2 regions of the Paenibacillus sp. FSL R7-0313 genome follow, and region 2 is predicted to be linked to the other one. Evidence: predicted binding sites of a transcription regulator. Region 2 holds the regulator's gene; the other holds the start of a gene.
The links. Region 2 encodes LexA, which represses DNA repair genes until DNA is damaged. Its sites were predicted from a motif close to CGAACATATGTTCG; they were not measured.

Region 1 (7,829 bases), 1.9 Mb from region 2:
TTCGATGTCATCTGTGGATTCCAGTGCTGCTGACAGTGCGTCGGCCGCTTCACGACTGAACCCCGGAGCGTCTGCAGGTGGCAGACCTGCCAGCACAAGCAGCATGAACAACGTAAGCCACATTTTGCGTCTACGTTGTTTTTTCTCTTTTTGCTCAGACATCTCCACCAGTTTCTCCTGATAGTCTACCCAGATGTCAGCAGGAGCTTTACTGCGTTCAAATGCTTCGTAAACCTCGCCCGCTTGCTGAAAACAATAATTGGCTTTGGCCTCCTGTCCTTCGCCCAAATACTCCTTTCCAAGCAAGTACCAAGCCATTTTATTGTCGGGATGTTTCTTGACATATGTTCTTAGATGAGTATTTTGCATCCGATCCTCCACTATTTCGCCTTTTTCCGTATATCCATATATATCGGCATAACATGGCGTTGAATCCATAGGACTTGAGTACCCGGTGGAAAAAAGGGTTTTCGACAATAATCGTCCTTGATCCACAGGTCATAAGATCACAGTTAAATGAAAACAAAAAAAGCACCTTCCCTTGTCGTAAAGACAAAAGAAAGTGCTCTGTGTTCATGCAAGAAATACTTAACCCTCTTTATTAAAAGGCTCATCCGCTACTTTAATTGAATCTGTAGGGCAGCCATCGCATGCATCCTGCATATCGTCAAACAAGTCGTCTGGAATAGCTTTGATACCATGGTTAGCATCGCCGTCAAAGATAACTTCTGCCAAACCTTCATCATCGTAATCGTAGATGTCAGGAGCTGTTGCTCCACAAGCGCCACATGCGATGCATGTGTCTTTTTCAACCCAAGTATATTTACTCATTTACATTCTCTCCTCCTAAAATTCGAAACGTACAGTGTTTTTATCTAGAAACATATTAATACAAAGTAAGGATAATTACAAATCATTTTGCAACCACAAGTCTCTATTATCCCTTATTTAATCAAGACTTTGCAAGTTATCTTTTTGCAGGGAAGTACCGCGCACTTTATGATTGCGAAGCAGCACGGAAGGATCATCTCCAAGCATGCCAGCGGTCACAACAGCATTCTCACCAAATTTATCACGTAACTGATCCATAATCCGAATCAGATTGTCCTTCTTGGGCTTCTGCTCATATTCGAACAAGTCCATCTGCACAGCGGATTCTTCTCTTGGAATCAGGTTTTGAAGTGTCACACCCAGCATACGGACAGGCTTGCCACTACCCCAATGCTTCTCAAATAGTTTACAGGCTTCACGGTAAATGACCGTTGCATCCTCCGTAGGAACTTCCATTAGACGTGATCGGGTGATTGTCTTCATATCCGGTGTGCGGATCGTAATCTGAATACCCTGGCTGAACATTTCGTGCTTGCGCAATCTTCTGGCCACCTGGTCACTTATATTGAGGAATACCCGATGAATCTCATTCATATCCGATACATCCGCCGGTAGAGTGGTTGTATGCCCAATGGATTTATTAGCTTCCCGTTCCGCGTGAACTGCGGAATGGTTAATGCCATTCGCAGAATTTTTGAGCCATGTTCCATTAACTCCGAATAGTTCGGTCAACATGTTCTCATCCGACTTGGCCAATTGACCAATCGTTTCAATGCCCAATTTTTTCAGCTTTTCAGCCGTTTTTTTGCCAATGCCAAACATCTCGTTACATGGTCTGTGCCAAAGAATCCGTGGTACGTCTCTCATGCGTAAAATGGAGATACCATTCGGTTTTTTCAGATCCGAAGCCATTTTCGCCAATAATTTGTTGGGTGCAATGCCAATGGAACATGGCAGCCCCAATTCATCCTTAATTCTACGCTGAATGCTCTCCGCAATCTCCATTGGATTCCCGAATTGCCTTGAACCTGTAATATCAAGATAACATTCATCAATGGATGTAGCCTCAAGTTGAGGCGTATAACTATACGCAATCTGCATGAACGCTCTTGAATATTGACGATATAAATGAAAATCAGGACGAATCACAATGAGATCAGGGCACTTTTTCATGGCTTGGTGGACAACCATACCTGTTGAGATGCCTCGATTACGAGCGGCATATGAGCAGGTTACAATTACACCCTTTCGCAGTTCACTGCTGCCCGCAACGGCCGTTGCTTTTCCTCTATATAAATCTGGTTCCTCGGCTTCATGTACAGAGCAGTAGAAAGCATTCATATCGACATGCAGAATCACCCGTCCGGCTGTAGGGTAGTATTGATCCACATTCGCTGGAGGATTGCCGTCTGAAGACATCATGAACCCCCGCCCTTTCTTGCACACTAATTAATGAAACGAATTTCTTTCTTCTATAGTATATCAAACCCATTATGTTAATTCAGTCACGAACATTTATTTTCTGCGAGAACTGATCAGAGACCGAATAATTAACCAGCCTACACTCACAAAAAGGATCAATGTGATCAGGGCAATAACCGTATTTTCCCATACAAAACTCAAAATCAACCCTCCTTTTCTTCCATATATTCCAATTAAAACTCAATAATAAATTATAACATACATCCGGATTATGATTAACATCCTTCTTTTTGCTCTAAAATCCGTTAATTGTTACATGAAACTGCGATTTCTATGTAGCATTTGGCTATAATGGTGCTATAATAATTAATTATACAAATTGACGACTTTAGGACAAATCAGCGCATTGAGTTTAACACAGTGTAGCGTTGCCGAATCGAAGGATTCGTCCACTAACGTACTTAACAGCTTTTCCCAACTTACAATCCAAACTTTTAAAAGAGCGCTTTATCTCAAAGGAGGATCTTCATGTCAAAGGCCATTTCCATCTTCGATACGACTTTACGTGACGGCACACAAGGGGAGGGTATCAGCTTATCGGCAGACGACAAACTCAAAATTGCCAAGAAGCTTGATGACCTGGGTGTCCATTATATTGAAGGCGGAATTCCCGGCAGCAATACCAAGGACATTGAGTTTTTCAAAAGAGTCAAGGAATTAAACCTGAACGCAAAGGTTGTTGCTTTTGGCAGTACCCGCCGTAAAGGCAGCATTGCTAGTGAAGACGCCAACCTGAAGCGCATGATCGAATCTGGTGCTCAGGCTGCAACTTTGGTCGGTAAATCATGGGACTTCCATGTGCATACCGCTTTGCAGACTACATTGGAAGAAAACTTGTCCATGATCTATGATTCCATCGCCTATCTGAAACAGAATGGCATGGAAGTGATCTTTGATGCAGAACACTTCTTTGACGGATTCAAACATAACCCGGAGTATGCTCAAGCGGTCTTGACCAAGGCTCACGAAGCTGGAGCGGACTGGCTCGTCATGTGTGATACCAACGGCGGGACGATGCCAAACGAGGTGCACGAGATCGTATCCACACTGCATAGAAGCCTGCCTCATGCACATCTCGGCATCCATACACATAATGATTGTGAACTGGCCGTGGCCAACACACTCAGCGCTGTACAAGCCGGAGCCCGTCAGGTTCAAGGAACGATGAACGGTTATGGGGAGCGTTGCGGTAACGCCAATCTCGCATCCATTATCCCGAACCTGCAACTGAAGCTTGGCTATGAATGTGTTACTGAGGATTCCATGAGACAACTTACAAACGTGGCTCGTTATGTTAGCGAGATTGCCAATGTGAATATGCCGATTAATCAGCCTTATGTCGGCAATGCTGCTTTTGCTCACAAAGGTGGAATTCACGTCTCTGCCATCCTGCGGGATTCACGTACCTATGAACACATCGTGCCTGAACTGGTTGGTAACAAGCAACGTGTACTGGTCTCGGAACTTGCCGGACAAAGTAACATTGTATCCAAAGCTCAGGAACTGGGGCTTGAGTTCGATCCAAGCAGTGCCAATTCACGTCAGATTATTGAGAAGATCAAAGACCTGGAGCATCAGGGTTACCAGTTCGAAGGTGCTGATGCTTCGCTTGAATTGTTAATTCGTGAAGCGAACGGTGACATGAAAGAATTGTTCAAGTTTGAATCATTCAAAATGCTTGTGGAGAAAACGGCGGGCAAATCCGTTGTTTCTGAAGCTTTTGTCAAACTTAATGTAGCTGGAACAAGTGTGTATACCGCTGCTGAAGGTAACGGTCCGGTGAACGCACTCGATAACGCTCTGCGGAAAGCATTGGTGCAATACTTCCCTTCACTTGCCAATATGCATCTGTCAGACTACAAAGTACGTGTACTGGATGAGAAAGATGCCACAGCCGCCAAAGTTCGTGTATTGATCGAATCCAAAAATACGGAGAACACATGGAACACTGTCGGTGTATCCGAGAACGTAATTGAAGCAAGTTGGGAAGCTCTTGTACACAGTTTCCGCTATGCTTTGCTTCAAGAAAAATTGCAGGATGAGCCGGGCACACTCCCTATTCCTGCTCATGGGATAAGCAACCACTAATAACGCTTATTTCCCGGAAAATATAAAGAAGCCCTGCACCCATGATTCATGGATGCAAGGGCTTCTTTCTTTGCAGAAAATTAATTTGCAACTAGCTCTTTAATCTTACGTTCCAACTCTTTCTCGGGTAATATGCCCAGAACAATCTCCTGTATAACTCCTCTGGAGTCAATCAGAACATTCGTTGGAAAAGCCACCCCATTGTATTGAGCGTACACTGTCCCCTTCTCATCCAAGGGAATAGGGAATGTCAGTTGGTACTCATCCACAAAAGCTTTGGCATCTTTGAGTTTATCGTATGACGTTACATTAACCCCATACATGTCAAGCTTATCCTTGTATTTCGCAGCCATTCTGTTCAGCTCTGGAGCTTCCTGCTTACACGGCTCACACCAGGATGCCCAGAAACTGACGAACGTAGCCTTATCTTTGGCACCGCCCACACTGTACGTTTTCCCATCCATTGCTGTCAGAGAAAAAGCAGGCGCCAGAAGACCCGCACGTGGTCCCGTCTCTGTAGGCATCGGTTCTTCCTGCTTAAAGACGGCTGCAATGCCGTCACCCGCATTCTGGGCCAGTGCAATACCAACCAGCAAGACAACACCAAGGAGTATGTATATGTTTCGTTTCATAACCCGCCACCCTTTTATATAATTAGCATATTGAAACTGAAACCGTAATTTCTGCACATGCTAAATGTTTATCACGCTCTATCACAGTTGACCAGAACATGATTGCCAAATGTTCTCTTTATTATTGTACCCTTTTCCTTTAAAATTTTACAATCCGCATTACAGAAAATAAAATGAAAAAGGACTCCTGCCTAAGCAGGAGCCAAAGAGAGAGGGGTGAATACAAATGGCAGCACTTCACGGGCAGCAAAACGTCTTCTACATCCCTTCTTCCGTAGAGCAAGAGATGTCAAAGCACATGTTCATTTCGCTGCCGCAAGAAGCCTGCGGGGTTATGCTGGGTGAAACCGCAGCGGGCGGTATACGAATCAGTCGGTTTCAGCCCATTCGTAACGTAGCACCTGACCCGCTGCACCATTTTACTCTGGATGATGCCGAATGGATTCGGTGCGTATTCTCCGAGCCTAAGCTCATTGGTATCTTCCATTCTCATCCGCAGACCAGGCCTTTTCCTTCCTTAGAGGACTTGCAAGCTCTTCCGGCCTTTGCCGGTTTGCTTCAGATGTACCTCATCGGCTCACCCGACCTAACAAGTGGGTCGCGATCTCATATGCATCTGAACGGTTATCTGATTGAACCCTCGAAGAAACCGCAAGATCCGGCACACCGCGTTGTGCCTTCATACAATCTGCTTCCCGTTCCGTTATGCGTGACTTAGCTGGGTATACAAATCACCCAAGGTCTCCACATTTTTACGCATCATGTCCTCCAGATAACAGGACCATAACTGTGCAGTCATTTTTGAATCTTCCAGTGCATGATGACGTCCATGGATCGGAATCCCTCTGGATTCCAGCAATTCATCCAGACCATACCCCGGCCTGCTCGGTTCAAGCCAGCGGGCCAACATCATCGTATCGATTAAACGATGTGTCAGCCTTACCTTTGAAGTCCGCCACAGAGCTGCATTCAGAAAAGCTCGGTCATGCGCACTTGCGTGTGCAATCAGAACATTTCCACCTACAAAAGACATGAAATCATGCAGCCCTTCCAGCAAAGTCGGTGCGTCCAGCGTCATCTCCTGCGTAATACCTGTAAGTTCAGTAATATGTTCCGGAACCGCAGTCTTGGACTGCACCACCGTATAGAACTGCTCCCCTTCCAGTACCGCACCACCATGTATACGGACCGCACCAAATGAGATAATCTCATCCCCATGCTGGGGCGAAAAACCCGTCGTTTCCAGATCAAATACAACTGCGTCCAGCTCATTTAGAGGCGTATGCAGAACCTCAGGTCTACGCTGTTCTCTCATCATAGAGCGGATAAACGCCATGTGTTGCGCCGTAGGGGCTCCCATAATGGAAGCGATGGCGGAAGGAACCCCTCCCTGACGCAGCGAATTCCAGAATCCTGTATTGCCCCTTGCCGGCTCTCTCATGGACGTCTCCTTTCTGCAAAACGCAACTGTCTTTGCAAAGCACGATGCACTCGTCGTACCAACCCGAGCGTATCCCTGAGCTCATAATGAATCTGCTTTTGTTTCATCTGTTTCTCATCCAGGAATCCACTGCTATGTTGCAAATCCCCTTGGATGACAACCGGTGTACTTCTCCGAAACTTTAGAGCGGCTATGAACGCCCGCTGGCATGCATCCAGTAATGTAAACGGAACAGCTTCAAGTGTTGTCAGTCTCTCCATTCTTTTTAACGTGGATGACTCCTTGATCCCATGTTGCAAAGCCAAATAACGGGCACTGTTCACCAGCGGAATGTACAAACCATACTTGACATCAAATCCGCCTGCATGTTCACCAAATCGTTCTGTGACCACACGTCCAAGTACATTTAATGTAGCTTTATGTTTAACCGTATTGCGAAGAACTGCATCCGAAAGTTCAGGAACCAGTCTGAACTGTTCATAAAAACTCGTGATCCATTCCTCCGCCAGACTTTGCTCACCTGCAACAAAACGCATGTCTGAAGCGATAATCAGATTACGAACGGGCTCCCAATTCAGATCCGAGCTCCAATCTGCTAATTGTTGCTTCCATGACGCCAGCGTTTTTCTCCAGAGTGGCTCAGAGCACATGACTTTGCCTTCGCATTTGGCGTAACCAAGCTCTTCCAACATATCCGTCATTCGCTGTCCGAGCTGAGCAAAATATTCCTCTTTACCTTCATGCGGAGTATCGCTAATGATCATGCCATTATCCTGATCACTCCATAACGTTGCTTCTTCCCTGCCGGAACTGCCAAATACGATAAAGGCATAGGGGACGGGAGGTTGGCCGAAGCCTTCCTCAACCATCCCCTGAATGCATAACTCTACTGCTTTCCGTGCAATCCGGTCATGCAGTTCATTTACCGTTTGGTACCACTCGATCGGCGACAAGGAAGCGGACAACAATTCCTGGAGCTCGTTCTGTAATATCACACGTGCCTGGCGCAGTTCTTGAGAAGACACCGCACCATCGATTCCCTGATAAGACCAGGAATAGTTTGTATACGAGATGGGTTCCATCATGTCCAGCCTCCTTGAAGCATGATTCAGCATCATTCACCTCAGGAGCTGAACGTACCACCATTGGATTTAGAATCTACATTTTTCATTTGTTCAGGGTATCCGTAAGTACCGTGCTCACTGATATCCAGACCCATTGTTTCTTCTTCTTCAGTAACACGGATGCCCATGATTGCTTTCATTCCGCCCAGAATAATGAAGGACATTACCAGTACGAAGGCAAAAGCACCTGCCAGACCGAGAAGCTGTACGCCCAATTGGTGGAATCCACCG
Region 2 (7,829 bases):
TCCATAATGTTCGCCACAATTGGGACAGATAATGGTAGAGCTAGAAATCGACAGTCCACAGGCTCTACAAGGCTCCATTTTGCTACTTTTTCGACCAATTAATCGCCTATAGATATTAAGGAACATTCCGGCGATGCCCATTAAACCCAATACAAATAATGCTATAATAAATCCTGCAAAGAATAACATGCCAAAAATCTCACTGATATTATGAATCAACATTAATTCCCTCCAACTATGTAATTAACCCAAGAATAGTCTATCAGACCTAGGTATAATTTTCTTCAAAAATTATACCTATCGATTCTTAGAAATAGGCAGTAGATAATTCCGTAACGTATTTGAGTTTAGAGTTTAGGCTACCCCAAAAAAGAGTCTTTATGGCTCCTTCTCACTTAATTACTTATCATTTATCATCTTTATAAGTTCAGCTAATGCTAAGAATCCTCCGCCAATGCAAATTACGAAACCAACGAATGACCCGAAAATTGAATTGAAAACTCCATTAGATCTACCGTAATGGTGTCCGCCATTAGGGCAAATGATAGCTGATATTGAGATAGTATTACCGCACGATTGGCATTGTTCTAACATTCGGTTAAATCGACCCTTGAGCAGTGTGAAGATATTGATAAAAAATGCTATTAAACATGCTATACCAAATATAAACTAACAAGTAGTGATGAGACCGGTTATACCCAGAAGTGAGTAAGATACCATATTATCGAACATTTAAATCCTCCATTTATGTAATCAATCCAATTATGATATCAAAGTTATTCATCTATTTCCATATATTTCTGAAATGTGAATAGTAAAAAGAGTGACTACCACTAAGGCATCACTCTAGTCGAATCTCTAATTTACTTTCTTCAATAGTTCTACACTACTAATCCTCACCTTACCAACTTCCTTCGGCACCTCATAAGCTCTCATCTCTGAAACTTGATATGGTTTGAGCAAGTCAAGTAGTGACTGAACATCTCCATTAACACTTCTTCCAAGCCTTTCAGCCTCATCTTAAGGTCGAAGAATAACCGGCATACGATTATGAAAGTCTTCCGTGAGACTATTCAGTTCAGTAGTGATGATTGTGCAAGTACTCAGTTTGTTTCCGTCCGGATCTGTTCAGGTATCCTACAGGCCAGCAAGTGAGAATAAACTGCTATCATTCATCAGAATGCGCATTGGTTGCTTTTCCGTTCCTTCCTTACGCCACTCTTAAAATCCGTTCGTGGAGATGATACAGCGTTTGGAGCTGATTAGAGGCGTGAAGGAAGTCTTCTCGGTTAACGTTTCAGCAAGGGCATTAATCAGCTTGTCATCCTTGGCCCATGAAGCAAAGGAGTCCCCATCGGAGCGCACCCAATCGATTATTGTCTTTATTGATGGAGAATTAAATGATATATACACTCCTATAAATCTCGAGACTTCTGTAGGCGATAAACAAGTTACATTAAATTGGAATCAGGTACAAAACGTTGAAAAATACATAATAGTGAACCTGAAACGTGCTATCCTTATGCTGACTATGACTACCGGCTTAGAAAAAGAGTTCGATCTGATTATGCAAGAAGTTAACAGCTTTATCGATTGGTACGAAGCAAAACATGCTGGAAGCGGAAAAGCATCTTATGCAATTGACAAGCATGAAAATAAGAAAGGGCCTTTCAAGAGCCGTAAGTACTAGATCCTATATGATCGGGTTCTGACGTTTGAGGTAAGTGAATAATAAAGATAGTTATTCTCCAACGTTTATTCTGATGGGTCATATAGATGTCCCTGTAATAAAAGAAGGGTTCTGATTGAATTCAGAAGCCTTCTTTTATTATTGTTATATTTAATATACGTGAATTTCTTATGGTTACAAAATTACTCCATTTTCGTTACGTAACCTTCATAGTTTCCGTAATATAATCCGTTTGAATAGGTAGTAGATGCTAGATTGAGTACTCCATACCAAACTCCATCAGCATAAGTATATGTCTTTGGAACATATTTTGCATCTCCATACTTATTGTTAGCATCTGAATATCTCACATATTTTTGCGTCGCCTGAATCGTAACACTTTGTGCAGTTACAGAACCTTGAACAGAAGATGAGGCAGAAGCAAGTGATGCTGGAACAGCAATACTTGCTACAATAGCAGTGAGCGCTCCAATTGTGGCTAGTTTCTTTTTCATGTAAATACCTCCTGAATTTTTTTGAATGAATTATAAAACTTTACTTTCTAAAAATACCATATAATTCAATGTAAAATTATGACATATATCACGTTGTGATTTGTATTTCATCCCCTTGCAGATCTGCTAACGTATCTTTCAAAAATTCCTCTAACTAATTAAGTAATATATCCAATCTAAACAGATTTGGACGATCATGAAATGCAGCGGATCAGTGAGATACTAGATGACTTTTTTTAATAGAAGTAGTACAAGTTGATTTGATATTATTTAACCCTTTCTTCGAAGACCGCTCTCATGAGTAGTTGTTGGATTAAAATCTGCTCGTTGTGAAGTTGTGGCCGGGAATGGATAAATCGTCTGAAATAAAATTGTCAAAAAATGTATCTTGATTCTTCTTCATTAGCCCACGTAACAATTTTGTGTTTATCTGTGACCAAGGCTTACCATTATAACAAACACAATCGTTCGTCGATTTAGATAATCGCAAAACTCACTTTTCATTAATGTTAAACTGTCTGAAGCAAAAGTTCTAAATCAAGCCTCCTTAGAAATTCTAATAGCCACGACATAGTAGCAAGTACTATCATTCATTCTTTCAAAATTCCAACCATCGTCCAATATATACAAATGGATGTTTCATTTGTATGTTGAAAGTTTCATATAGAAGAGGTATACTTTAATTAAATTTTGAGCAATTTAATTTTAAATAATTAATTGGAGATGTTAATATGGATCAAGCAAAACAACTAGTGACAGAACAACGTACATTTTTTTATACAGGACAAACTAAAAATATCGAGTATCGGATTAATGCGCTTCAACAGCTTAGAAAAGGAATTGAAAAGTATCAGCAACGGATTCAAGATGCACTTCGGGCAGATTTGAACAAATCAGAGGCGGAAGCTTACGGTTCAGAGATTCGTATTGTTTTGGGTGAACTGGATTTTGCATTAGAACACCTGCAGGAATGGGCTGCACCCAAACAAGTCCCAACCAATCCGGCTATGCCGGATGGGGTCAGCACCATTTATCCTGAACCATACGGAGTGGCGCTTATTATTGCACCTTGGAACTATCCTTTCCAATTGGCCTTCGGTCCACTGATTGGAGCAATTGCAGCCGGTAACTGTGCAGTTATCAAGCCTTCTGAATTAACACCAGCCGTATCTCGTCTGACGTATGATCTGATTCAGGAGATCTTCCCTCAGGAGTATATCGCAGTTATGGAAGGGGAAGTCGAGGCCAGCACAGCATTGTTGAAAGAGAAGTTTGATTATATTTTCTTCACAGGAAGCACAGGTGTTGGTCGCATTGTTATGAAGGCAGCTGCGGAGCACTTGACTCCTGTAACTCTTGAGTTGGGCGGTAAAAGTCCTGCTATTGTCCATAGCGATGCAGATCTGAAGCTGGTGGCTCAGCGTATTGTTCGTGGTAAGTTCCTGAATGCAGGCCAAACTTGCGTTGCTCCGGATTATTTGCTTGTACATGAACAAGTTCATGACGAATTGATCAATCTGATTGGCGCAGAGATCAAAGATAAATTTGGGAACGATGTGTTACAGAACGCTGATTTCCCGCATATTGTCAATGCTCGTAACTTTGATCGGTTATTGAAATTCCTCACAGATGGCAAAACGCTGATAGGTGGACGATCTGTACGTGAGCAGTTGCTGATTGAGCCAACTGTACTTGGAGATGTGAACTGGGAATCAGCTGTAATGCAAGAAGAGATCTTCGGTCCGATTCTTCCTGTATTTACGTACAGTGATCTGAACCCTATGCTGGATGAGATTGTTCGCCGGCCAAAACCATTGGCGCTATATCTCTTCACACAGGATGAGCAACTACAGGATCAGGTTCTGAATCAAGTATCCTTCGGTGGGGGTTGTATTAATGACACACTTTCTCATATGACTTCACACTATCTCCCGTTTGGTGGTGTAGGAGAGAGCGGTATGGGCTCATATCACGGGCAACAGAGCTTTGATGTGTTCTCGCATCACAAGAGTGTTCTGAAACGCAGTGAATAATTAGCCGCTAAAATAATATAAACATGAAAAAAAGAGGTTGTCCTGTTGATCAGGACAACCTCTTTCGTATTTCATTACATCTAGTTTTGTTACTCAAGTTAAATATTAATGAATATCTCGGAAAAGGCCAATGACTTTACCCAGAATACTAACATGTTTCAAACGTAAAGGTTCGAAGGTCGCATTCTCCGGTTGAAGGCGAATATGATCTTTTTCTTTATAGAACGTTTTCACTGTAGCTTCATCGTCTTCAGTCATTGCTACGACGATATCACCGTTATCAGCAGTTTGCTGTTGACGGACAATAACATAATCACCGTTAACGATTCCAGCTTCCACCATACTATCTCCGACTACTGAAAGCATAAACACTTTCTGTTCGCCTACATAATGTGTAGGAAGAGGGAAGTAGTCTTCAATGTTCTCGGTTGCAGTGATTGGAACCCCGGCTGTAACCTTACCAACGACAGGAATACGTGCAACGCTATGAGCAAATTGATGAGAATGCTCAGATTCTTCCTGGCTCAAAAGCTCAATGGCTCTTGGCTTGGTAGGGTCGCGTCGGATCAAACCTTTTTTCTCCAAACGATCCAAATGTCCATGTACTGTTGAGCTGGAAGCAAGTCCAACAGCTTCACCAATTTCCCGTACGGAAGGAGGATACCCCTTCAACCGGACTTCATTTCGTATAAACTCCAGAATAGCCTGCTGCCTGCTGGATATCTTCGACATACCGTATCAACCCCATTTTAGTAACGTTTGGGAAAATTATAACATAGAACCTCCGTTCGTACAAACATAAGTTCTAAATAAAATGGCATTAAATCAGTGTTTTTTAACTTATAGATCAGAAATTGTCCAAAAGTCAGAGCATAATACTGCAAATGCTTTGCAAAAGGAAGTGAAATAAGATATTTCTCCTTCAAAAAAGAAGCGAACAATTGTTCTAAAAATCTATTGAACAAAACAAGTGTTCGTGTTATATTGATTTCAAGAGATAGGAACAAACGTTTGGAGGCGGGTATTTAATGAGATATTCTACTTATCAAAGCATTTATGAACCAATGAATTCGGAACTGGTGAAGTCTAACATAGGGAACTACAAGAAGGTTTTAGCACGTTTCAAGATTTCTTCATGGATGTTAAAGGTAGCCATTACTTCTTTGATTATATTTATTGGATGCAGCACTGTTTTAACTGTATTTGCTGGCAATGAGAATGATGTTCTGCCTGGAGGAAAGATAGCCGTTTCACAAGGGGAAACATTATGGAGTATTTCTTTGGAACATAAACCTACGAATATGGATACACGTATTTATATAGAAGCAATTAAGAAAGTGAATCAACTTCATACAACTTCCATCCAAGTGGGACAAGTACTAGCTCTACCGCAATTTGCAGAATAAAATGCACATCAATGAGTGTTAACGCGTGTCAGCTTGACAAGCTGCCTTTATAATGGCAAAGTTAATATGACTTTGTATTTTTGGAGGGGACAAGCTTGGATATAGATAGTCTGGTAGCACGCATTAACGAATTGGCTCGTAAGCAAAAGTCCACTGGATTGTCGGAGGAAGAACTTGCTGAACGTGCCGAGCTAAGAGAGATTTATTTGAGTAATATTCGCAGCAATTTCAGACAACAACTGGATACCATTGAGATTGTTGATGATGAGAATGACAAAGGCCACCAAGGCAAACTCAAACACTAACGAAACCTAATGATATCATTATGATATTTAGGTTTCTTCCTGTTATTTTGAGTGTGCAATTTATAGGGGGAAATGTTGGTTTGCAATTATGTAAGCCGATACAAAGACACATAAGGGGGATTCTCATGTCGCGTTCGTTCGAGAGAACGGTTAAGAAAAATTCCAAGCAGTTAAATCAGCAACGCAAAAAAAGTGGTCAACCAATCACAGGTACACCAGGTGAAGAAGTCTTTAAGGGACGCAGCCTGTTGTTCCCTATATTTTTGATCGGTCTCGCCTTTTTGTATCTGTTTATGAGCACGTTCCTTGTGCAAGCTCCGATGACAACCTGGGACTGGGTGACAATGCTGCTTTACGTATTTTTGGCAGTCATCTTTATGCTTCGCCGTCCATACATCAAGATTAGCAGTAATCGGATTATAACGACGAAGGGTAATCGTGAACGTTCAATCGGGGTTGACGATATTGTCAAATTCAGAATTGAACCAGGTACAGTTGTTATCGAACATAACAGTCGCGGAAAAAGATGGGTGTTTACCAAGTTATTGAACCGTTACGATACAGATGCGATTGCAGAACGTTTGCTGAAGTTTGCAAAAGCACACCAGATCACCGTGGAAACCGTCGAAAAGTAATTATTGCATAAAGGGGTAGATGATCGGAATGGCATTAAAAGCGATTTTGTTCGACCTAGATGATACTTTATTATGGGATGAGCGTAGTGTTCGAGAAGCTTTTCATGAGACTTGTCTAATCGCAGCGAAAGAGACTGGGGTCAAACCAGAAGAACTTGAAGAAGCTGTTCGTAATGAAGCACGTGGACTGTATGAATCATATGAAACCTTTCCTTTTACCAAAATGATTGGAATCAATCCGTTTGAAGGCCTTTGGGCTAACTTTACTGGTGGGGATCAACCTGAGTTCCGTCAGTTGGAACAGCTTGCTCCAGTTTACCGTAAAGAATCCTGGCGTCGTGGCTTGTTGAAGTTGGGTATAGATCGGGAAGATCTTGCTGAACAACTGGCCGCACAGTTTGGAGTAGAACGGAGATCCAGACCACATGTATACGAAGAAACGATGGATACCTTGCGCCAGTTACAAGGAAAGTACAAACTTTTGTTGTTAACGAACGGTTGTCCTGCTTTGCAACAAGAGAAGTTGGATGGTGTACCTGAATTGACTCCTTTCTTTGATGAGATTATTATCTCGGGTAACTTCGGAAAAGGAAAACCAGATCCGTCGATATTTGAACATGCTTTGAATAAACTGGGTGTTAAACCCGAAGAGAGCATGATGGTTGGAGACAAGTTAACGACTGATATTCGTGGTGCTTTATCATCTGGCATCCAATCCGTATGGATTAACCGTGAGCATAAGACCAACAAAGAAACGTATGCGCCAGACCATGAAATAACGCATTTATCGGAATTAAATCAGCTTATTGCTAATTTCTAAGCAGATCAGCTATAACATCTTTCCTCAGCACCCTGAAACATTGGAAGCTTCAATGAACGATGATGTCGTTCTTGAAGTTACCAATGTTTTTTTATTTGAGCTTGTTGACTGAATTACCTTGTTAAAAGAGATCTCCATTTTTTTTTACTAAAAGTTATTGAAATTAGGGGGAAGCTGGATTAGAATATAACTAACATACTAGTATGACTAGTATTTAGATTGTCCTAAAGCAATTTCTTTTTGACTTACTTCATTAAAATGGAAGCAGGGAGTTATTGCTAATTATTTTATATTGATTGTAAGCGCTTAATATTTTGAAAAAGCTTCTTTTGATTTGGAGATCACACCACTTAGTAAGTGCTAATTAATGATGTGAAGCACCTTGGATTGTGTGATTCTACATAATACATCAAATTGATATCGCTTACATTTGGTAATTGTCTATT

Region 1: NSQ38_RS25625 (DNA polymerase IV) is a predicted target of LexA. The motif match lies at 2,340-2,353, and genes of this name have one in related genera.

Annotation. Positions count from the first base shown of each region.
Region 1 is NZ_CP150219.1:5,905,552-5,913,380, forward strand. Features, by position in the region: gene NSQ38_RS25615 (L,D-transpeptidase family protein) at 1-369, opposite strand, end outside; gene NSQ38_RS25620 (ferredoxin) at 589-831, opposite strand; gene NSQ38_RS25625 (DNA polymerase IV) at 949-2,250, opposite strand; gene cimA (citramalate synthase) at 2,782-4,401, shown strand; gene NSQ38_RS25635 (TlpA disulfide reductase family protein) at 4,482-5,033, opposite strand; gene NSQ38_RS25640 (Mov34/MPN/PAD-1 family protein) at 5,260-5,751, shown strand; gene NSQ38_RS25645 (exonuclease domain-containing protein) at 5,737-6,474, opposite strand; gene NSQ38_RS25650 (DUF294 nucleotidyltransferase-like domain-containing protein) at 6,471-7,559, opposite strand; gene NSQ38_RS25655 (ammonium transporter) at 7,598-7,829, opposite strand, start outside.
Region 2 is NZ_CP150219.1:4,050,175-4,058,003, forward strand. Features, by position in the region: gene NSQ38_RS17810 (hypothetical protein) at 1-222, opposite strand, end outside; partial or broken gene NSQ38_RS17815 (SOS response-associated peptidase) at 1,021-1,365, opposite strand; gene NSQ38_RS17820 (hypothetical protein) at 1,253-1,690, shown strand; gene NSQ38_RS17825 (hypothetical protein) at 1,873-2,184, opposite strand; gene NSQ38_RS17830 (aldehyde dehydrogenase) at 2,916-4,217, shown strand; gene lexA (transcriptional repressor LexA) at 4,323-4,949, opposite strand; gene NSQ38_RS17840 (LysM peptidoglycan-binding domain-containing protein) at 5,246-5,623, shown strand; gene NSQ38_RS17845 (DUF896 domain-containing protein) at 5,719-5,928, shown strand; gene NSQ38_RS17850 (hypothetical protein) at 6,054-6,563, shown strand; gene NSQ38_RS17855 (HAD family hydrolase) at 6,592-7,383, shown strand.